3 regions of the Dryocola mayonis genome follow, and region 3 is predicted to be linked to each of the others. Evidence: predicted binding sites of a transcription regulator. Region 3 holds the regulator's gene; each other region holds the start of a gene.
What was found. Region 3 encodes CRP, which controls carbon source genes, mostly activating them, when cyclic AMP is high. Its sites were predicted from a motif close to ATGTGANNNNNNTCACAT; they were not measured.

Region 1: the regulator CRP is predicted to act here: its motif matches at 2,549-2,566, upstream of WLO32_RS07845 (PTS sugar transporter subunit IIB).
Region 2: the regulator CRP is predicted to act here: its motif matches at 3,880-3,897, upstream of gapA (glyceraldehyde-3-phosphate dehydrogenase).

The regions. Positions count from the first base shown of each region.
Region 1 covers NZ_CP150452.1:1,622,232-1,629,979, forward strand. The annotation lists gene efeB (iron uptake transporter deferrochelatase/peroxidase subunit) at 1-1,057, shown strand, start outside; gene phoH (phosphate starvation-inducible protein PhoH) at 1,687-2,475, shown strand; gene WLO32_RS07845 (PTS sugar transporter subunit IIB) at 2,752-3,072, shown strand; gene chbC (PTS N,N'-diacetylchitobiose transporter subunit IIC) at 3,155-4,513, shown strand; partial or broken gene chbA (PTS N,N'-diacetylchitobiose transporter subunit IIA) at 4,577-4,922, shown strand; gene chbR (transcriptional regulator ChbR) at 4,937-5,773, shown strand; gene WLO32_RS07865 (6-phospho-beta-glucosidase) at 5,875-7,218, shown strand; gene chbG (chitin disaccharide deacetylase) at 7,270-7,748, shown strand, end outside.
Region 2 covers NZ_CP150452.1:1,807,198-1,814,945, reverse strand. The annotation lists gene sppA (signal peptide peptidase SppA) at 1-1,158, shown strand, start outside; gene ansA (asparaginase) at 1,250-2,266, shown strand; gene pncA (bifunctional nicotinamidase/pyrazinamidase) at 2,276-2,911, shown strand; gene WLO32_RS08825 (YeaC family protein) at 3,026-3,304, opposite strand; partial or broken gene msrB (peptide-methionine (R)-S-oxide reductase MsrB) at 3,345-3,759, opposite strand; gene gapA (glyceraldehyde-3-phosphate dehydrogenase) at 4,105-5,100, shown strand; gene WLO32_RS08810 (D-hexose-6-phosphate mutarotase) at 5,179-6,066, shown strand; partial or broken gene WLO32_RS08805 (aldo/keto reductase) at 6,063-6,915, opposite strand; gene WLO32_RS08800 (MipA/OmpV family protein) at 7,000-7,746, opposite strand.
Region 3 covers NZ_CP150452.1:363,379-371,126, reverse strand. The annotation lists gene WLO32_RS01650 (ABC transporter ATP-binding protein) at 28-1,932, shown strand; gene WLO32_RS01645 (LysE family translocator) at 1,953-2,552, opposite strand; gene WLO32_RS01640 (hydrolase) at 2,615-3,631, shown strand; gene WLO32_RS01635 (YheU family protein) at 3,633-3,851, shown strand; partial or broken gene WLO32_RS01630 (phosphoribulokinase) at 3,913-4,783, shown strand; gene WLO32_RS01625 (OsmC family protein) at 4,810-5,214, opposite strand; gene crp (cAMP-activated global transcriptional regulator CRP) at 5,530-6,162, shown strand; gene WLO32_RS01615 (YccS/YhfK family putative transporter) at 6,226-7,748, shown strand, end outside.

The DNA of each region.
Region 1 (7,748 bases), 1.3 Mb from region 3:
GATGCTGGTAGCCTTTGACGTACTGGCGGCGGATAAAGCCGACCTTGAACGCCTGTTTCGGCTGCTGACTGCGCGCTTCGATTTCCTCACTACCGGCGGCGCGGCGCCGGAAACGCCGAATCCGCGTATGCCGCCGATGGATTCCGGCATCCTCGGCGCGGAGATTTTTCCGGATAACCTGACCATCACTTTGTCGGCGGGCGCCACGCTGTTCGACGAGCGCTTTGGCCTGCGGGCGCAGCAGCCGAAAAAGCTGCAGAAGATGGAGCGTTTTCCTAACGACTCCCTTGATGCCAGCCTGTGCCACGGCGACCTGCTGCTGCAGATTTGCGCCAATACCGCCGATACGGTTATTCACGCGCTGCGCGACATCATCAAGCACACCCCGGATCTGTTAAGCGTGCGCTGGAAGCGCGAGGGTTTTATTTCCAACCACGCGGCGCGCAGCCGCGGCAAGGAAACGCCGATCAACCTGTTAGGCTTTAAAGACGGCACCGCCAATCCGGACAGCAGCAACGCCGGGCTGATGGATGACGTCGTCTGGGTGACAAAAGAGCAGGGCGAACCCGCCTGGTGCAGCGGCGGCAGCTATCAGGCCATTCGTCTCATCCAGTTCCACGTGGAGTCCTGGGATCGTACGCCGCTTAAAGAGCAGCAGACGATTTTTGGCCGGGAAAAACACAGCGGCGCGCCGCTGGGTATGCACAACGAGCACGATGAACCTGATTACGCCGGCGATCCGGACGGCAACGTGATTGCCCTGGACGCCCATATCCGCCTCGCGAACCCGCGCACGAAGGAAACGCAGGCGAACCTGATGATGCGCCGTGGCTACAGCTACTCCCTCGGCGTGTCCAAATCCGGCCAGCTGGATATGGGGCTGTTGTTTATCTGCTATCAGCACGATCTGGAAAAAGGTTTTCTCGCCGTGCAGAAACGGCTAAACGGCGAGGCGCTGGAAGAGTATGTGAAGCCCATCGGCGGCGGCTATTTCTTCGCTCTGCCGGGCGCGGTGGATAAGCAGCATTATTTGGGGCAGGGGCTGATCGAGGCCTGATCGTTGTGTTTTGCAGGGTGGACAGGCGAAGGCGCTATCCACCGCCATCGTCGGGTGGCGCTGACGCTTGCCCGGCCCGGACGGTGCTGCGCCATTCGTTACAGATATCCTTGCGCCGCTAATTTTTCATTTGCTAACAATTCGGCATAAAATTATCCATCAGTATTGGCTATGAGCATCCCGTTGATATAAAACTGTAATATAGGTGTGACATAACGTTTTCAGCCCGCAGCGGAACGATTATGTTGATTTAAAGTAAAATCAATGTTGCATTTTAGATAATTTTTGATGTACTTAAAGCATGAGCGGTAGTTCCCGGCTGTGAAGTTCAATCACATTGGAGATCGCGAATGGTAGGGTCCTGTACTGGACGGCTCAAAAAACATCTTACCCGCACCAACCAGCGCGGAGGCTTATCCTCCGGCTTCGCTATCTTCACCGCTAAATTTCCCGACTCCATAACACCTCAACGTGTCAAGGTTGCGCTAAGCGGCGCTTGTCGCCTGACTGGCGCATCATCTCAACCGGCAGTTCATGGCTTACAAGGAAGCCAAACCTCATCCGTTAGTCAGCATAATCGCGTCCAGCAGCGTGACGCGGGAAGTGAAACCAACTGTAAGGTGCCATCCATGGGAAGACAGAAAGCAGTGATCAAGGCTCGTCGTGAAGCAAAACGAGTGCTAAGACGAGATTCACGTAGCCACCGGCAACGTGAAGAGGAATCGGTCACCACGCTTGTGCAGATGAGCGGCGTAGAATCTATTGGTATGGCGAGGGATTGCCGCGACAACTCGCCGATAACCGCGCGAAACGAGGCTCAGGAGCACTATCTTAACGCCATCGAAAGAAAGCAGCTGATATTCGCCACCGGGGAAGCGGGGTGCGGTAAAACCTATATCAGCGCGGCGAAAGCCGCTGAGGCCCTGATTCATAAGGATATCGACAGGATAATCGTTACGCGTCCGGTCCTGCAGGCTGACGAAGATCTCGGCTTCTTGCCCGGCGATATCGCGGAAAAATTCGCACCGTATTTCCGCCCCGTGTATGACATTCTGGTGCGTCGGCTGGGTTCGTCTTTCATGCAGTACTGTCTGCGACCCGAAATTGGCAAAGTAGAGATTGCGCCGTTCGCCTATATGCGCGGGCGTACTTTTGAAAATGCGGTGGTGATTCTTGACGAGGCGCAGAACGTTACCGCAGCGCAAATGAAAATGTTCCTGACGCGCCTTGGGGAAAACGTGACGGTCATCGTAAACGGCGACATTACGCAGTGTGATTTACCTGCGGGCGTACAGTCAGGATTAAGCGATGCGCTGGCGCGTTTCGAAGAAGACGAGATGGTAGGCGTAGTACGTTTCGGTAAACAAGATTGTGTCCGTTCGGCCCTTTGCCAGCGGACGTTAAACGCCTACGACTGATTCCTGGTATAAATGATTCGAAAAGCCCAAACCTGGTTTGGGCTTTTTTCTTTGCGCGAATTATTTGCCCGAAATGTGAAGAGGGTCATAAGGCATAGTCAAGGAGAGACAATTTTTACCCGCTGAGAATTATCCCCGTTTCACCGCATGCCGTATACTCCTTGCAAGCAGAGACAATCAGTAATTTTATATTTTCGGCTATTGGCCCGTCAACCTGTCAGACAAAGAGGGATATTTGTCTCACCTGCAATCTATCTGGAATACGAGGGTTTCGTCATGGAAAAGAAAGTCATCTATCTGTTTTGTTCCGCCGGCATGTCCACTTCACTGCTGGTATCAAAAATGAAAGCCCAGGCCGAGAAATACGAGGTGCCGGTGCTTATTGAAGCATTTCCTGAAACCCTGGCGGGCGAAAAGGGCGGCGTGGCGGATCTTATTTTGCTTGGTCCGCAAATTGCCTACATGCAGCCGGAAATTCAAAAAATATTACCCGGCAAGCCGGTCGAAGTTATTGATTCAGTGATGTACGGCAAAATTGATGGGCTGGGCGTGTTAAAAGCCGCGGTCGCCTCGATCAAAAAAGCAGCAAACCGTTAATTTTAATTTTTGTTTTATTTTTCCGTCAAAGAACGACCTTACACACCCTGGCCGCCGCTGGCGGCATTAAAGGAAAATGCAAATGAGTAAAGTCATTGATTCACTTGAAAAGGTACTCCTTCCTTTTGCCGTCAAAATAGGAAAGCAGCCCCACGTTAACGCAATTAAAAACGGGTTTATCAGGCTCATGCCGTTAACCCTGACGGGGGCAATGTTTGTTCTTATCAATAACGTATTTTTAAGCTTCGGCGCCGGATCTTTCTTTTATTCGTTAGGTATTCGCTTAGACCCCGCGACTATTGAAACCCTGAACGGGTTAAAAGCCATCGGCGGCAATGTGTACAACGGTACGTTGGGCATCATGTCTTTGATGGCTCCCTTTTTTATCGGCATGGCCTTAGCGGAGGAGCGTAAAGTAGATTCGCTTGCCGCAGGCCTGTTATCCGTTGCCGCCTTTATGACCGTCACGCCTTATAGCGTCGGCGAAGCTTATGCCGTCGGGGCTAACTGGCTGGGCGGGCAGAATATTATTTCCGGCATTATTATTGGCCTGGTTGTCGCGGAATTATTCACCTTCGTTATTCGACGTAACTGGATTATTACCTTGCCGGATAGCGTGCCGACATCCGTCTCCCGATCGTTCTCCGCGCTTATTCCGGGTTTTATTATCCTGTCTATTTTCGGGATTATTTCCTGGCTGCTGGCCAATCATGGCAGCAACTTCCACCAGATAATCATGGATTCCATCGCCACGCCGCTGGCGTCGATGGGGGCGGTTGTCGGCTGGGCCTACGTGATTTTCAACTCACTGCTGTGGTTCTTCGGCGTGCATGGCTCCCTGGCCCTGACCGCGCTTGATAATGGCATCATGACGCCGTGGGCGCTGGAAAACATCGCTATCTATAATCAGTACGGCTCCGTACAGGCGGCGCTCGAAGCGGGCAAAACCTTCCACTTCTGGGCCAAGCCGATGCTCGACTCCTACATCCTGCTGGGCGGCTCCGGGGCGACGCTGGGTCTTATCATCGCCATCTTTATCGTCTCTCGCCGCGCCGATCACCGCCAGGTGGCGAAGCTTGCGCTGCCGTCGGGCATCTTCCAGATTAACGAGCCTATCCTGTTCGGCCTGCCGATCATTATGAACCCGGTCATGTTTATCCCGTTCGTGCTGGTACAGCCGATTCTGGCGGCCATTACCCTCGCGGCCTACGCCATGGGCATCATTCCACCGGTGACTAACCTTGCCCCCTGGACCATGCCTACCGGCCTTGGCGCGTTCTTCAACTCTAACGGCAGCATTGCCGCCTTGCTGGTCGCCTTGTTCAACCTCGGGATAGCGACGCTGGTTTATATACCTTTTGTCATCCTGTCTAACAAAGCGCAGGCGGTAATTGAAGAAGAAGAAAGCGAAGAGGACATCGCTAACGCGTTGAAATTCTAATCTGGTCCCCGCCGGGGAAGCGCATCCTCCCCGGCAATAACCGATCGCATGCAGGAGATAAAAATGTTTGATTTAGACAACGCTGTTGAAACAGAAGCAGTGCAGGACCTCGAAGAAGTGGTGATGGGACTGATCATCAACTCAGGGCAGGCGCGCAGCCTGGCCTATGCGGCGCTGAAAAAGGCCAAAGAGGGCGATTTTGAACAGGCCCCGCGACCTGATGACCAAATCGCGCCTTGCGCTAAACGAAGCGCATCTGGTGCAAACCAGGCTGATTGAAGGCGATGAGGGCGAAGGCAAAACCAAGGTGAGCCTGGTGCTGGTGCACGCCCAGGACCATCTGATGACCTCCATGCTTGCGCGCGAACTCGTGACGGAACTCATTGAGCTACATGAAAAAATAAAATAACGTATGGAGTCATAATGCAGCCACCGGTATTGAGCATGGAAATCAAGACAGCACGCGAAAATCAACTCTTCGACGGTCAAAATTTCCACGTTTTTATCTACAACAAAGTGGAAAGCGTCTCCGGCCTGCATGAGCATGATTATTACGAGTTCACCGTCGTTCTTACCGGGCGATATTATCAGGACATAAATGGCAAAAGAGTGCTGCTGGAGCGAGGCGATTTTGTATTTATCCCTCTGGGCTCGCATCATCAAAGTTTTTACGAGTTTGGCGCCACCAGAATATTAAACGTCGGCATCAGCAAGGCTTTTTTTGAACAGCACTATTTACCTTTATTACCGCCGAGGTTTGTGGCATCGCAGGTTTATCAAATTAAGAGCGAGTTTCTTAATTATATTGAATCAGCGATCGCTTCGCTGAACTTCAGAAACGGCGAGTTTAACGAGTTTCTGGAAGTGGTGACCTTTTATGTCGTCAACCGGCTGCGCCATCATCGGGAGTCAGAGGTTATAACGGATATTCCTGTCTGGCTGAAGGTTACCGTTGAAAAGATGCATGACAAGTCGCGGTTTGGCGATAAGGCGCTGGCGAATATGGTGGCGCTTTCCGGAAAGTCGCAGGAGTATTTAACCCGCGCCACCCAGCGCCATTATGGCAAAACGCCGATGCAGATCATTAATGAAATACGCGTTGATTTTGCCAAGAAACAGCTGGAGATAACAAACTACTCGGTCACCGATATTGCTTTTGAATCAGGATACAGCAGCCCGAGCATGTTTATTAAAAATTTTAAAAAGATTACCTCATTCACGCCGAAGCATTACCGCAAGCAGTTGTGTAGCATCAATTAGCCTGTATGTGAATGAATGTGGTTTTGTTTAATTAATCTTCACTCATTCACTTATATCGCAGTCTTTAATTTGCAGTGCAATAATATTGTACGGGAGTTCCTATGAGCAAAAAACTGAAGGTCGTCACCATCGGCGGCGGCAGCAGCTATACCCCGGAATTACTTGAAGGCTTTATTAAGCGTTACGACGAGCTGCCGATTACCGAATTATGGCTGGTGGATGTCGAAGCCGGGAAGGAAAAGCAGGATATTATTTTCGATCTTTGCCTGCGCATGGTGGAGCGCGCGGGCGTGCCCATTGCGCTCTACAAAACGCTCGATCGCCGCGAGGCGCTGGCCGACGCGGATTTTGTCACCACCCAGCTGCGGGTAGGGCAGTTAAAAGCGCGTGAGCTCGACGAGCGCATCCCGCTGAGCCACGGCTATCTGGGCCAGGAAACCAACGGCGCGGGCGGGCTGTTTAAGGGGCTGCGCACTATTCCGGTGATTTTCGACATCATCAAAGACGTGGAAGAGATTTGCCCGAACGCCTGGGTGATAAACTTCACCAACCCGGCCGGCATGGTGACCGAAGCGGTCTTCCGCCATACAAACTTTAAGAAGTTTATCGGCGTGTGCAATATTCCGGTTGGCATGAAGATGTTTATCCAGGACGTGCTGAAGGTGCTGCCGCACGACGATCTGTCGATCGATCTTTTCGGGCTCAACCACTTGGTGTTTATCAAAGACGTGCTGGTTAACGGCGAATCCCGCTTTGCCGAACTGCTCGACGGCGTCGCCTCCGGCACGCTGAAGGCGAGCGGCGTGAAGAACATTTTTGACCTGCCGTTCAGCGAAGGGCTGCTGCGCTCTTTAAACCTTATTCCTTGTTCCTATCTGCTCTACTACTTTAAGCCCAAAGAGATGCTGGCCATTGAAATGGGCGAGTTCTACAAAGGCGGCGCGCGCGCGACGGTGGTGCAGAAAGTAGAGAAGCAGCTTTTCGAACTGTACAAAAATCCTGAGCTGGACGTGAAGCCAAAAGAGCTTGAGCTGCGCGGCGGGGCCTATTATTCGGACGCGGCCTGCGAGGTCATCAGCGCTATCTACAATGACAAGCAGACCGAGCATTACGTTAACTTCCCGCATAAGGGCCATATCGATAATATCCCGGCCGACTGGGCTATCGAAATGACCTGCACCATTGGGCGCGACGGGGCGACGCCAACGCCGCGTATCACCCACTTTGACGAAAAAGTCCTCGGGCTTATTTACACCATCAAAGGCTTTGAGATTGCCGCAAGCGAAGCCGCATTAAGCGGTAAGCTCAACGACGTGCTGCTGGCGCTTAACCTGAGCCCGCTTATCCACTCCGATAAGGATGCGGAAAAACTTGCGCGCGATATGCTCTTCGCGCACGAGGCGCTGCTGCCTAACTTCGCGCAGACCATTGCCGAGCTGAAATAACCAACGGCCCGAGCCTTCCCCGCGGGGGAAGGCGCTTTAAAGGAAGCGCTTATGGACAAGTTATTGATCGTGAATGCGGATGATTTTGGGCTGTGCAAGGCGCAGAACTACGGCATCATCGAAGCCTTCAGCAATGGCGTCGTCACCTCGACGACGGCGATGATGAACGCGGCGGGTATCGAACACGCGGCGGCTTTGAGCCGGGCACACCCGAAGCTGGCCGTAGGCATGCACTTTGTGCTGACGCTTGGGCGTCCGCTTAGCGCGCTGCCGGGCCTGACGCGCGGCGAGGGCGAGCTGGGAAAATGGATTTGGGAGATGGCGGAGGCGGGCACGCTGCCGCTTGCCGAAATCCGGCAGGAGCTGGAAGGCCAGTTTGCGTGCTTTATCAGGCTTTTCGGCCGTCCGCCGACCCATCTCGACAGCCATCACCATGTGCATATGATCCCGCAGATTTTCCCTCTCGTAGAAGCCTTTGCGCAGGAAAAAGGCGTTGCCATGCGCATCGATCGTGATGAAATAAGGAAGGG
Region 2 (7,748 bases), 1.4 Mb from region 3:
GAGCTGTGGCAGAACTATATCGACACCATTGCCGCGAACCGTCAAATCACCGCGCAGCAGGCGTTCCCCGGCGCGCAGGCGCTGCTTGATAACCTGCAAAAATTAGGCGGCGATACGGCGCAGTACGCGCTCGACAACAAGCTGGTCGACGAACTGGCCACCAGCGCCACGGTAGATAAAGCCCTCATCAAGCAGTTTGGCTGGAGCAAGGCGAATAAAGACTTCAGCTATACCAGCATGTACGACTATCAGGTGAAAAAACCGGCTGAACAAGGCGGCTCAATCGCGGTGATCTTCGCTAACGGCGCCATCATGGACGGCGAAGAAACGCCGGGCCAGGTGGGCGGCGATACTACCGCCATGCAAATCCGTGAAGCGCGTCTGGACCCGAAGGTGAAGGCCATCATCCTGCGCGTGAACAGCCCGGGCGGCAGCGTAACGGCTTCTGAAACCATCCGCGAGGAGCTGGCGGCGGCGAAAGCGGCGGGCAAACCGGTGGTGGTTTCAATGGGCGGCATGGCGGCATCCGGCGGCTACTGGATTTCCACGCCGGCCAACTACATCGTCGCCAACCCGAGCACGCTCACCGGCTCCATCGGCATCTTCGGCGTTATCAATACCGTTGAGAGCTCGCTGGATTACCTCGGCGTGCATACCGACGGCGTCTCTACCTCGCCTCTGGCGGACGTTGCGGTCACCAAATCTCTGCCGCCGGAAGTGCAGCAGATGATGCAGCTGACCATCGAGAACGGTTACAAGCGCTTTATCACCCTGGTTGCGCAATCCCGCAACAGGACGCCGGAGCAGATCGATCGGATCGCGCAGGGCCACGTCTGGACGGGCCAGGATGCGAAGGCCAACGGCCTGGTCGATAGCCTGGGCGATTTCGACGATGCGGTGGCGAAAGCGGCCGAGCTTGCGAAGCTTAAAAACTGGCATCTGCAGTTCTGGCAGGACGAGCCGGGCTTTATCGATATGGTGTTCAGCAGCATGAGCGGCTCGGTACGCGCCATGCTGCCGCAGGCGCTGCAGGCTTATCTGCCTGCGCCACTGGCTGACGCAGCGCTGGCGGTGAAGGCCCAGAACGATAAGTTCGGCGCCATGAACGATCCGCAAAACCGTTACGCCTTCTGCCTCACATGTGGCGATGTGCGATAATCACCTCTTCAGCCCGGCAGCCATCGGGCTGATTTTTTTGTTCCGCGCCACTATACTGCGCCCCATTACGTAACAAGCTCCGGGCCCACTCATGCAAAAAAAATCCATCTACGTTGCCTATACCGGCGGCACCATCGGTATGCAGCGTTCAGAACATGGCTATATCCCCGTTTCCGGCCACCTGCAGCGCCAGCTGGCGCTGATGCCCGAATTCCACCGCCAGGAGATGCCGGACTTTACTATTCACGAATATCAGCCGCTGATGGACTCCTCGGATATGACGCCGGAAGACTGGCAGCACATCGCCGACGACATCAAAGCGCACTACGATGAGTACGATGGCTTCGTCATTCTGCACGGCACGGATACCATGGCGTTCACCGCCTCGGCGCTGTCGTTTATGCTGGAAAACCTCAGCAAACCGGTGATTGTCACGGGCTCGCAAATTCCTCTTGCCGAACTGCGCTCTGACGGACAAATCAACCTGCTAAACTCGCTGTACGTGGCGGCAAACTTCCCGATCAACGAAGTCACCCTGTTCTTTAACAACCGCCTGTACCGCGGCAACCGCACCACCAAAGCCCATGCCGACGGTTTTGACGCTTTCGCCTCGCCTAACCTGCCGCAGCTGCTCGAAGCGGGCATTCATATTCGTCGCCTGAACACGCCAGCCGCGCCGCAGGGCGCAGGCGAACTGATCGTTCACCCAATTACCCCGCAGCCCATCGGCGTGGTAACAATTTATCCGGGCATTTCCGCGGACGTGGTCGGCAACTTCCTGCGCCAGCCGGTCAAGGCGCTGATCCTGCGCTCCTACGGCGTGGGCAACGCTCCCCAGCACGGCGCGTTCCTGCGGGAGCTGCAGGAAGCCACTTCGCGCGGCATTGTGGTGGTGAACCTCACCCAGTGTATGTCCGGCAAAGTGAATATGGGCGGCTATGCTACGGGAAACGCGCTGGCGCAGGCCGGCGTTATCAGCGGCTATGATATGACCGTTGAGGCGACGCTGACCAAGCTGCACTATCTGTTAAGCCAGGGGCTGGACGTGCAGGCCATCCGCGAAGCCATGTCGCGCAACCTGCGCGGTGAATTAACGCCTGATGAGTAAGGAGAGCCAATGAATAAGCGTGCACTGTTACTGGTCGATTTGCAGAACGATTTCTGCGCCGGCGGCGCGCTGGCCGTGCCGGAAGGCGACAGCACCGTCGATGTGGCCAATGAACTGATTAGCCGCAGTAAGGCGCGCGGCGAGGCGGTTGTCGCTTCGCAGGACTGGCACCCGGCTAACCACGGCAGCTTTGCCAGCGTGCAGGGCGCCGAACCCTATACACAGGGAACACTGGACGGCCTGCCGCAAACCTGGTGGCCTTCCCACTGCGTGCAGAATACCGAGGGCGCCGCCCTTCACCCGCTGCTCAATACGAAAGATATTGATGCCGTCTTTCCTAAAGGTGAAAACCCGGCTATCGACAGCTACAGCGCCTTTTTCGACAACGGGCACCGCCAGAAAACCGAGCTGGACGCCTGGCTGCGCGCACGCGGCGTAACCGAACTGATCGTGCTGGGCCTGGCGACCGATTACTGCGTGAAATTTACCGTGCTCGACGCGCTGGAGCTGGGCTACGGCGTTACGGTGATTACCGACGGCTGCCGCGGCGTTAATATCCATCCGCACGACAGCCTGCTGGCTTTCCAGGACATGTCGGTGGCGGGCGCGGAGCTGATGACGCTGGCTGATTTTTCCTGGCGCTAATTACCGGGCGCGGAAAATAAAAACCAGCTGGCGAAACAGCTGGCCGAAACGCACGGGATTAAAAACGGGGATTAACCAGCACGGCCTGTTCCCTCCGGCGCAGAGGGAACGCGGCTACAGCTTCACCGTCACGATCGGCGCGGGCTCAATGCCGAATTCGGCCTTCAGCTGCTGCTTGCTCTTCATCACGATGTTGCCGTCGGTGCCGATGGTCATATGCTGGGCGTCGACGTTATGGCGCGTTTGCCACATCATCACCAGCTGCAGGCTGTTTTCTTTCTGCTCCGGCGTCAGCGCCACGCCGTCCGGCCATTTTCCCAGCTCGACCGCGGTCATCAGACGCTGATAGATTTCCGGCGTCATAGCGGCCAACATTTCATCCAGATTGGTCATGCGGGTTGCTCCCTGTGGAATAATTTGCTGAATCGATTTTTCAACCTTCCGTCTGCTCGCCGTTTTTCTCATCAATAAAGCTTAACGACGCGGAATTGACGCAGTAGCGCTCGCCTGTCGGCTGCGGGCCCGTCCGGGAATACGTGGCCCAGATGCGCCTCGCAGTTGCCGCAGCGGATCTCCACCCGCTCCATGCCGTGTGAAAAATCTTTGATGTAGCGAATAGCTGTGTCGCTTACCGGCTCGTAGAAGCTCGGCCAGCCGCAGCCAGAGTCATATTTGGACCCGGACATAAACAGCGGCGCGTCGCACACCAGGCAGTGGTAAACGCCATCACGTTTGTTATGCAGCAGTCGCCCTGAAAACGGCGGTTCCGTGCCGTGTTGCTGGGTGACGTAAAACTGCATCTCATTAAGGTTTTTTTTCGCTGAATCAGGAGGTAAGTGGTTAGCCATATGCGTACGTCTCGGGCAATAGTTGCAGTGACTGATAACAGTATGATTCTAACAAAAAATTAACAACGCCGCGCGGATTTTTGTTCTAAACTTAGGCCTGAATTTCTGGCGCGGCATTAATTGTGACTGTTGTCACATTTTTGTTTAGTTTGCCCTTTAAAATTCCACAAACCGTCCCCATATGGCTTATGGCCAAAAGGGAAACGTGAAGCGGTTTTATCGTACGATTGCTGTCCACAGGATTGATTTGTCGCAATGATTGACACGATTCCGCTTGACGCTGCGTAAGGTTTTTGTAATTTTACAGCCAACCTTTTATTCACTAACAAATAGCTGGTGGAATATATGACTATCAAAGTAGGTATCAACGGTTTTGGCCGTATCGGTCGCATTGTTTTCCGTGCTGCTCAGGAACGTTCTGACATTGAAATCGTTGGTATCAACGATCTGTTAGACGCAGAATACATGGCATACATGCTGAAGTATGACTCCACTCACGGTCGTTTCAAGGGTACCGTTGAAGTGAAAGATGGCCACCTGGTTGTTAACGGCAAAACCATCCGTGTTACTGCTGAAAAAGATCCGGCTAACCTGAAATGGAACGAAATCGGCGTTGACGTTGTTGCTGAAGCTACCGGTATCTTCCTGACCGACGAAACCGCTCGTAAGCACATCACCGCCGGCGCGAAAAAAGTCGTTCTGACTGGTCCTTCCAAAGACAACACCCCAATGTTCGTTCGCGGTGCTAACTTTGAAAAATACGCAGGCCAGGACATCGTTTCCAACGCATCCTGCACCACTAACTGCCTGGCTCCGCTGGCTAAAGTTATCAACGACAACTTCGGTATCGTTGAAGGCCTGATGACCACCGTTCACGCAACTACCGCTACTCAGAAAACCGTTGATGGCCCGTCTCACAAAGACTGGCGCGGCGGCCGCGGCGCAGCTCAGAACATCATCCCTTCTTCTACCGGTGCTGCTAAAGCTGTAGGCGTTGTACTGCCAGAGCTGAACGGCAAACTGACCGGCATGGCGTTCCGCGTTCCAACGCCAAACGTGTCCGTTGTTGACCTGACCGTTCGTCTGGAAAAAGCAGCGTCTTACGAAGAAATCAAGAAAGCAATCAAAGCGGCTTCTGAAGGCGCAATGAAAGGCGTTCTGGGTTACACCGAAGACGACGTTGTCTCTACCGATTTCAACGGCGAAGTTTGCACTTCCGTGTTCGATGCTAAAGCTGGTATCGCACTGAACGACAACTTTGTGAAACTGGTTTCCTGGTATGACAACGAAACCGGCTACTCCAACAAAGTACTGGATCTGATTGCTCACATCTCCAAATAAGTCCGAGATGAGTCACTAATCCCAGGAGGGCGACGATGGTCGCCCTTTTTTTTCGCTTTCGATATATAGGTTGAGTCAATGATTACTAAAATTTTTGCCCTTCCGGTTATTGAACAGATCACCCCCGTCATCTCCCGTCGTCAGCTTGATGAGCTGGAAGTGATTGTTATCGATCATCCACAGGTACGCGCCTCCGTGGCTTTACAGGGGGCGCACCTGCTCTCGTGGAAACCCGCCGGTGAAGAAGAAGTTCTGTGGCTGAGCGACAACACGCCTTTTAAAATCGGTAAAGCGCTGCGCGGCGGCGTACCTGTCTGCTGGCCATGGTTCGGCCCGGCGGAAGACAAGGCGCTGCCCGCTCACGGCTTCGCCCGTAATTTGCCGTGGACGCTAAGCGCGCACAACGAAGACGCCAACGGCGTTGCGCTGACCTTCGAACTGCAAAGCAGCGAGGAAACCCGCAGCTACTGGCCGCACGATTTCACCCTGTATGCCCGTTACAAGCTGGGTAAAACCTGTGAGATGGAGCTGGAAGCGCACGGTGAGTTTGAAGTCACCAGCGCCCTGCACACCTACTTCAACGTGGGCGATATTGCCGACGTGAAAGTAAGCGGCCTGGGCAACGCCTATATTGATAAAGTGCTTAACGGCGAAAAAGGCGAGCTGAGCGATGGCGTGCAAACCTTCCCCGACCGCACCGACCGCGTTTACCTGGCGGCGCAGGAATGCAGCGTGATTCACGACGCAAGCCTGAAGCGCACCATCGACGTTGTGCACCACCACCACAGCAACGTCGTGGGCTGGAATCCGGGCCCGGCGCTGTCTGCCTCGATGGGCGACATGCCGGATGACGGCTACAAAACGTTCGTCTGCGTGGAAACCGCCTGCGTGACAACGTCACAAAAGGCCGGAGCCGACAAGCCGGCGCGTCTGGCGGCGACCCTGCGCGTGGCGAAGAAAAACTAAACCACGTCTAAAGGCGTTTTGCGGCCGGGTGCCGGAAACGCCTTTTCCATCTTCGCCCTGTCCTCTTCGTTCAGCACGATATCGAGCGCCGCGGCGTTCTCCTTCACATGCGACACGCTTGCGGCCTTGGGGATCGCCATCACGCCATTATGGCTGACCACCCACGCCAGCAGCAGCTGCGCGACGGTTACGCCTTTCTCTGCGGCCAGCTGGTTCAGCGCCGGATGCTGCATCAATCCCTCACGCAAACGCCCCGCCTGCGCCAACGGACAGTAGGGCCATGACGGGCATGCTCTGTTGCCGGCACCAGGGCAGCAGATCGTATTCGATGCCGCGGGAGGCCAGGTGATAAAGCACCTGATTAGCCGCGCATTCCTCGCCGCCTGCGATTGCGCTTAGTTCCTGCATATCGGCATAGTCGAGGTTTGATACGCCCCAGCGGCGGATCTTGCCCTGCTGCCTGAGAAGCTGCATGGCGCTGATGGTTTCTTCGAGCGGAATATCTCCGCGCCAGTGCAGCAGATAAAGATCGAGACAGTCCGTCTGCAAACGCTTAAGGCTTGCTTCACAGGCTGCTACAGCCCTCTGCCCGCCCGCGTTCCACGGATAAACTTTTGAAACGAGAAAAACCTCATCCCGCCGCCCGCTAATGGCCTCACCGACCACTTTTTCCGCGCCGCCCTCGGCATACATTTCAGCCGTGTCGATTAATTTCAGGCCCAGATCGATACCCGCCTGCAGGGCATGAACTTCGTCCCGCCGCTGCAGGGGCTTTTCGCCCATGTACCATGTGCCCTGCCCAATAGCCGGTAAACTTTGGCCTGCAGAAAAACGCATCTGACCGCTCATAAAGCCTCCTTATCAGGTCGCGCCGCCATAATGAAAACGGGGCGCAAGCGCCCCGTGGTGTAAAAGTGCCGGTGAAACTCGCTATCAGAAACTGTAGGTGATCCCCGCGGAAACGAGGCTCGTCCAGGATTTATCAACCATCGGGCTGTCTTTGATTTCATCGCTCAGACGGGTGTAGCGGCCCGTGCCGTACAGGCTCCAGTCGTCCGCGAACCTATAGCTTGCGGTCAGTTCCAGGTACGGGTTCCAGCCGTCGTCCGCGTCATAGCTGTTCAAACCGCTGCGTCTTGACTCGCTGCGGGAGACGCCATAATAGTAGTCGTTATAGTTTTCACTCTGCCACTCCACCCCGATACCCGGCGTCAGCGTTAAGCCGCCGTTGGTATAGCGGTAAAGCCAGGCCAGATCCCAGACAATGCCGTTGTTGTTATCCAGCGTATCGCCGGCAAGCTTCGTGCGCAGGAAGCCGTATTCGGTATTGTGGACATATGAGAGCCCGGCCATCATGGTGCTCTTGCGCTTGTTCAGGCGGCGCAGCTGGCTGTCGTCGCTGTCGCCCGGTTTAAAATAGGTCGGTGAGTAGTAGGCCGTGACTGACAGCTTGTCGGTCTGGTCGTTCCACAGATAATAGCCGCCGCCCAGCCCGCGGAACCAGAAATTATCTCCCTCATAGGTGATAACCGGTATCGGATAGATATCGCGGTCATACTGTTTATACGGGCGCTCCACTACGCCAACGCCGGCACCAACAGACCACTGATTTGCCGCGATTGCGGTGCTTACTGAAGAGGCGATAAGCACGCCCAGTGTCAGAATTTTGAATTTGGTCACAA
Region 3 (7,748 bases):
TAACATACTCTGAACATACGGCGCTTTATGATTGTTTTCTCCTCGTTACAAATTCGTCGCGGCACCCGCGTTCTGCTGGATAACGCCACCGCCACCATAAACCCGGGCCAGAAAGTCGGCCTGGTGGGTAAAAACGGCTGCGGCAAATCCACGCTGCTTGCGCTGTTAAAGAACGAGATTAGCGCCGATGGCGGAAGTATGACCTTCCCCGGCAACTGGGCGCTGGCCTGGGTTAATCAGGAAACCCCGGCGCTGGAAATGCCCGCTATTGAATATGTTATCGACGGCGATCGGGAGTTCCGTCAGCTTGAGGCCGAGCTGGCGCAGGCGAACGAGCGCAACGACGGCCACGCCATCGCCATCGTACACGGCAAGCTTGATGCGGTTGACGCCTGGACTATCCGCTCCCGCGCTTCAAGCCTGCTGCACGGGCTGGGATTTAGCAACGAACAGCTCGAACGTCCGGTCAGCGACTTCTCCGGCGGCTGGCGCATGCGTTTAAACCTGGCGCAGGCGCTGATTTGCCGTTCAGATTTACTGCTGCTCGACGAACCGACCAACCACCTGGATCTGGATGCGGTAATCTGGCTGGAAAGATGGCTAAAAAGCTATCCCGGCACGCTGATCCTTATCTCTCATGACCGCGACTTCCTCGACCCGGTGGTGGGCAAAATCATTCATATCGAACAGCAAAGCATGTTCGAGTACACCGGCAACTACTCTTCGTTCGAGGGCCAGCGCGCGACCCGCCTTGCCCAGCAGCAGTCGATGTACGAAAGCCAGCAGGAACGCGTTGCGCACCTGCAAAGCTTTATCGATCGTTTTAAGGCGAAGGCCTCGAAGGCGAAGCAGGCGCAAAGCCGCGTTAAAATGCTCGAACGTATGGAGCTTATCGCTCCGGCGCACGTGGATAACCCGTTCCACTTCAGCTTCCGCGCGCCGGAAAGCTTGCCTAACCCGCTTTTGCGGATGGAAAAGGTCAGCGCGGGCTACGGCGATCGCGTGATCCTTAACTCCATCAAACTTAACCTGGTTCCCGGCTCGCGTATCGGCCTGTTAGGCCGCAACGGCGCGGGTAAATCAACGTTGATTAAGCTGCTGGCGGGCGAGCTGGCTCCGCTACAGGGCGATATCGGCCTGGCGAAAGGCATCAAGCTTGGTTACTTTGCCCAGCACCAGCTCGAATATCTGCGGGCCGATGAGTCGCCGCTCCAGCATCTGGCGCGCATTGCGCCTAAAGAGCTGGAACAGCAGCTGCGCGATTATCTCGGCGGCTTCGGCTTCCAGGGCGATAAGGTTACCGAGCAAACGGCCCGTTTCTCAGGCGGCGAAAAAGCCCGCCTGGTGCTGGCGCTGGTGGTCTGGCAGCGCCCTAACCTGCTGCTGCTCGATGAACCGACTAACCACCTCGACCTCGATATGCGCCAGGCGCTGACCGAAGCGCTGATTGATTTTGAAGGCGCGCTGGTGGTGGTTTCCCACGACCGTCACCTGCTGCGCTCAACCACCGACGATCTCTATCTGGTGCACGATGGAAAAGTCGAAGCCTTCGACGGCGACCTGGAAGATTATCAGCAGTGGCTAAGCGACCTGCAAAAGCAGGACAACCAGCCGGAAGACGGGGCGAAGGACAACGCCAACAGCGCGCAGGCGCGTAAGGATCAGAAACGCCGGGAGGCCGAGTTACGCACCCAGACCCAGCCGCTGCGCAAGCAAATCACCCAGCTTGAAAAGCAGATGGAAAAGCTGAACGCGCAGCTGGCGGCGGTGGAAGAGAAGCTGGCTGACAGCGCCATTTACGATCAAAGCCGCAAGGCCGAAATGACCGAATGCCTGCAAACCCAGGTGAAGGTCAAATCCGCGCTGGAGGAGTGTGAAATGGAATGGCTGGACGCCCACGAACAGCTTGAACAAATGATGCAGGGCGAGTAATCGCCCCCATCAATGCTGGTTTAGCGCCAAATCAGCAGCACGCAGGCCGCCGTCAGCAGGCCCATCAAGACGTTGAAAATGGCCCAGGCGCGGCGGCTGCGCAGCAGTTTGCCAATCAGGCTGCCAAAGCCGATCCAGATGGCGCCCGCCACAATGTTCACCAGCGCGATACCGAGGCTGATTAACACCACGGAATGCAGATACTCCGCACCGGCAAGGCTAAAACTGGCTACCGCCCCAAGCGCCATTAGCCATGCTTTCGGGTTGATAAGCTGAAGCAGCCCACCCTGCCAGAACGGAATGGGCGCCGGCGGCGGAGCATCCGTTTCCAGACGCTCGTAGGTCGCCGTACCAATTTTCCACGCCAGCCATAAAAGATAAGCGCTGCCGGCAATTTTTAGAATAAGGTGCAGCGCAGGGTAAATCAGAATCAGGCTGCCCACGCCGCAGGCCACCAGCAGCAAAATGCACTGCATGCCCAGCATGATGCCGATCATCAGCGGTAAGCTGCGCCAGAAACCGTAGTTGGCTCCGGAAGAGGTAAGTAACGTATTATTAGGACCCGGGGTGATAGCTGCGACCCAAAGAAAACCAAGCATTGAAAAGAAAAGCGTTTCCATAACGTGGGTGCTCCACACCCAAAGGTAATAATTAGCAAACAAAATGAAACTAACAGTGTGATATGGATCAGACAAGCCCTGCAGAATTGAATTTTAATCATGATGACGGCCAGGATTTCCGTCCAATGCGCGGATTGAGCAACCCCCACCTGCAAACTATGCTGCCGCGCGTGATCCGTCGTCGTGTCAAATTTAAACCCCACTGGCAGCGTCTCGATATGCCGGATGGAGATTTCGTCGATCTCGCCTGGAGCGAAGATCCGGCTGCGGCCGTCGATAAACCGCGCCTGGTGGTTTTCCATGGTCTGGAGGGCAGCCTGCACAGCCCCTATGCTCACGGCCTGATTGAAGCGGCTAAAAATCGCGGCTGGCTGGGCGTGGTTATGCACTTCCGCGGCTGCAGCGGCGTGCCCAACCGCATGCAGCGCATCTACCATTCCGGCGAAACCGAGGACGGCACCTTTTTCCTTAACTGGCTGAACCAGCGCTATGGCGATGCGCCCACGGCGGCGGTCGGCTTCTCCCTCGGCGGCAACATGCTGGCCTGCCTGATGGCGAAACAGGGCGTGGACTGTACTTTAAAAGCGGGCGTTGTGGTCTCGGCCCCGCTGATGCTTGAGCAGTGCTGCTACCATATGGAACAGGGTTTCTCGCGTTTCTATCAGCGCTACCTGTTAAACCTGCTTAAAAAGAACGCCGCGCGGAAACTCAGAAGTTATCCCGGCACGCTTCCTGTCGATTTAAGACAGCTGAAAGGCGTGCGCCGCATCCGCGATTTTGACGATCTGATTACCTCGAAAATCCACGGCTTTGCCGACGCGCTGGACTACTACCGCCGGTGCAGCGCCATGCCTTTGCTGCCGGATATTGCTAAACCCACGCTCATTATCCATGCTAAAGACGATCCCTTTATGGATCACCATGTCATTCCTGATAAGGCATCGTTACCCACAAATATTGAATATCAACTCACCAGTCATGGCGGACACGTCGGCTTTGTCGGCGGCACGCTGCGTAAACCGGAAATGTGGCTTGAGCAGCGCATCCCCGACTGGCTGACGAGATATCTGGACCACTAAGATGATTATTCCCTGGCAGGATCTCGACGCGGAAACGCTCGACAATCTTATCGAATCCTTTGTGTTACGCGAGGGTACGGATTATGGTGAACAGGAACGCTCGCTGTCGCAGAAGGTCGCCGATGTGAAACGACAGCTGCAAAGCGGCGAAGCGGTTTTGGTCTGGTCAGAGCTTCATGAAACGGTGAATATTATGCCGCGCGGGCAGTTCCGCGGCTGACCCTTGTCATGGGGCGCGGTCTGTACTGCATAATTCTTACAATCCATGGAGTTGTTGCCCTATGTCAGCCAAACATCCGGTTATCGCCGTCACGGGATCCAGCGGTGCGGGAACCACCACCACAAGCCTTGCCTTTCGCAAGATTTTTCAGCAGCTGAACCTGCGCGCCGCGGAGGTCGAAGGGGACAGCTTCCACCGTTATACCCGTCCGGAAATGGATTTGGCTATCCGCAAAGCGCGCGACCTTGGCCGCCACATCAGCTATTTCGGCCCTGAGGCCAACGATTTCAGCCTGCTTGAGCAGACCTTTGCTGAATACGGGCGCAGCGGCCAGGGCAAATCCCGTAAATATCTCCATACGTATGATGAAGCCGTGCCCTGGAACCAGGTGCCGGGAACCTTTACGCCGTGGCAGCCTTTGCCAGAGCCGACGGACGTCCTCTTTTACGAAGGGCTGCACGGCGGCGTAGTCACCCCGCAGCACGACGTGGCGAACCACGTCGACCTTTTGGTAGGCGTGGTGCCCATCGTTAACCTTGAGTGGATCCAAAAGCTGGTGCGCGACACCAGCGAACGCGGCCCATTCCCGGGAAGCGGTGATGGACTCGGTCGTCAGATCGATGGATGACTACATCAACTACATCACCCCGCAGTTCTCGCGCACCCATATCAACTTCCAGCGCGTGCCAACGGTAGATACGTCTAACCCCTTTGCGGCGCGCGGCATTCCGTCGCTGGACGAAAGCTTCGTGGTTATTCACTTCCGCGGGCTGGATGACATTGATTTCCCATATCTGTTGGCCATGCTGCAGGGATCTTTCATTTCCCACATCAATACGTTGGTGGTGCCCGGCGGGAAAATGGGGCTGGCGATGGAGCTTATCATGACGCCGCTGGTGCAACGGCTGGCGGAAGGCAGAAAGGTCGTTTAGGGCGGCGCCCGCCGCCCTGAAGCGCGTTAAGCTTCGATCACTTCATAGCTGTGCGTGATGTTTGCGGCTTTCTCAAGCATCAGCGCTACCGAACAGTATTTCTCAGCGGAGAGATCCACCGCGCGGGACACGGCGTTGTCCTTCAGGTCTTTGCCGGTCACGATGAAATGCAGATTAATGTGCGTGAACAGGCGCGGGGCTTCTTCACGGCGCTCGGACGTCAGCTTCACTTCGCAATCCTTCACGTCGTGGCGGCCTTTTTGCAAAATGGACACCACGTCGATGGCGCTGCAGCCGCCGACCGACATCAGTACCATCTCCATCGGACTGGGCGCCTTATCGCCTGAATTGCCGTCCATCAGGATCTGGTGGCCCGAAGCCGATTCGCCCAGGAAAGTTAACCCCTCAACCCATTTAACTCGTGCCTGCATGTTGCTTACTCCTGTTGAAGAAATTTCCTTTCAGAGTACGCGGATGCGGTAAAACTGGCAACGGAAGGCGACCTGCATCATGCTGAAACGAGACAATAGGAGACACTTGTCAAAAGCTATGCTAAAACAATCCGGATGCAACATTTGATACATTGACGTGATAAATGTCTGCAGAGGACATCACTAATTACAGGCGGCAAGATTGACTTGCAGGCCATTTCCCCCGAGTGGGAAATATTCTAACGATTGCAACGCCGGGCAGGAGGTTTTGCATCCTGTCTTTGGTAGCCAGTTTATAACAGAGGATAACCGCGCATGGTGCTTGGCAAACCGCAAACAGACCCGACACTCGAATGGTTCTTGTCCCATTGCCACATTCATAAGTATCCATCAAAGAGCACGCTGATTCACCAGGGTGAAAAAGCAGAGACGCTGTACTACATCGTCAAAGGCTCCGTGGCAGTGCTGATTAAGGATGAAGAGGGTAAGGAAATGATCCTCTCCTACCTGAACCAGGGCGATTTTATCGGTGAATTAGGCCTGTTTGAAGAAGGCCAGGAGCGCAGCGCCTGGGTTCGTGCGAAAACCGCATGCGAAGTGGCCGAAATTTCCTATAAAAAGTTCCGTCAGCTTATCCAGGTTAATCCGGACATCCTGATGCGTCTGTCTTCCCAGATGGCGCGTCGCCTGCAGGTCACGTCAGAAAAAGTAGGCAACCTCGCCTTCCTCGACGTTACCGGCCGCATCGCTCAGACGCTGCTGAACCTGGCAAAACAGCCGGACGCTATGACCCACCCGGACGGCATGCAGATTAAAATCACCCGCCAGGAAATCGGTCAGATCGTCGGTTGCTCCCGCGAAACCGTAGGCCGCATCCTGAAAATGCTGGAAGATCAAAACCTGATTTCCGCTCACGGTAAAACGATCGTCGTTTACGGCACTCGTTAATTCCTGTTCACAAAATGGCGTGTCGCTTCGGTAACACGCCATTTTTGTCTCTACACTTCTGATATGTGGCGTCGACTGATCTACCATCCCGAAGTTAACTACGCACTGCGACAAACGCTGGTGCTGTGTCTTCCCGTGGCGGTAGGCCTGATTCTGGGCAATCTGCAGGCCGGGCTGATGTTCTCGTTAGTGCCCGCGTGCTGCAATATTGCCGGTCTGGATACGCCTCATAAACGCTTCTTCAAGCGGTTAATCATCGGCGGCGGCCTGTTCGCCATCAGCAGTCTGCTGATGCAGCTGATGCTGCTGTACACGCCCGTGCCGCTTCCGGTCATTCTTCTGGGTATGGCGCTGCTGCTGGGTGTCACCGCCGAAATCAGCGCGCTCCACGCCCGCCTGCTGCCCGCCTCGCTCATCGCCGCTATTTTTACCCTCAGCATGGCCGGGAATATGCCCATCTGGAAACCGATGCTGCTTTATGTTTGCGGCACCGTCTGGTACGGAGCGTTCAACTGGTTCTGGTTCTGGATGTGGCGCGAACAGCCGCTTCGTGAATCCTTAAGCCTGCTCTACCGCCAGCTTGCGGACTATTGCGAGGCCAAGTACGGCCTGCTGACCCAGCACACGGATCCTGAAAAAGCGCTGCCGCCTTTGCTGGCCCGCCAGCAAAAAGCCGTCGATCTGATCACCGTTTGTTACCAGCAGCTGCACATGCTGGCGGCGAATCAGCAGAACGGCTACAAGCGCCTGCTGCGCGCCTTCCAGGTGGCGCTCGATTTACAGGAGCACATCTCCGTTAGCCTGCATCAGCCGGAAGAGGTGCAAAAGCTCGTCGAGCAAAGCCACGCCGAGGCGGTGATACGCTGGAACGCGCAGACTATCGCGGCGCGTTTACGCGTGCTGGCCGACGATATCCTTTATCACCGCTACCCGAAGCGGTTTGTGATGGATAAACAAATCGAAGCGCTGGAAAAAATTGCCCGTCAGAACCCGGACAACCCGGTCGGGCAGTTCTGCCACTATCACTTCAGCCGCATCGCGCGCGTGCTGCGAACCCAGCGTCCTTTATATGTTCGCGACCTGATGGAGGACCGCCAGCGTCGTCTGCCGCTGTGGGCCGCCCTTAAAAGCTACCTGTCATTTAAATCCGCCGCGCTGCGTAACTCAGCGAGGCTCGGCGTCATGCTGACCGTGGCCAGCCTGCTCGGCGCCTCTTTGCATTTGCCCAAGCCCTACTGGATCCTGATGACCGTTATGTTCGTGACGCAAAACGGCTACGGCGCGACGAGGGTGCGTATTCTGCACCGTTCGGCCGGCACCATGGCCGGCCTTGCCATCGCGGGCATCGCCCTGCACTTCCACTTTCCGCAGTATATTGCGCTCACCGCGATGCTTATTATCACGCTGGTAAGCTATCTCTTTATCCGCAAAAGCTACGGCTGGGCGACCATTGGCTTTACCGTTACCGCCGTTTATACCCTGCAGCTGATCACCCTAAGCGCCGAGCAATACATTGTGCCCCGCCTGATAGATACCCTGCTCGGCTGCCTGATCGCCTTTGGCGGCATGGTCTGGCTGTGGCCACA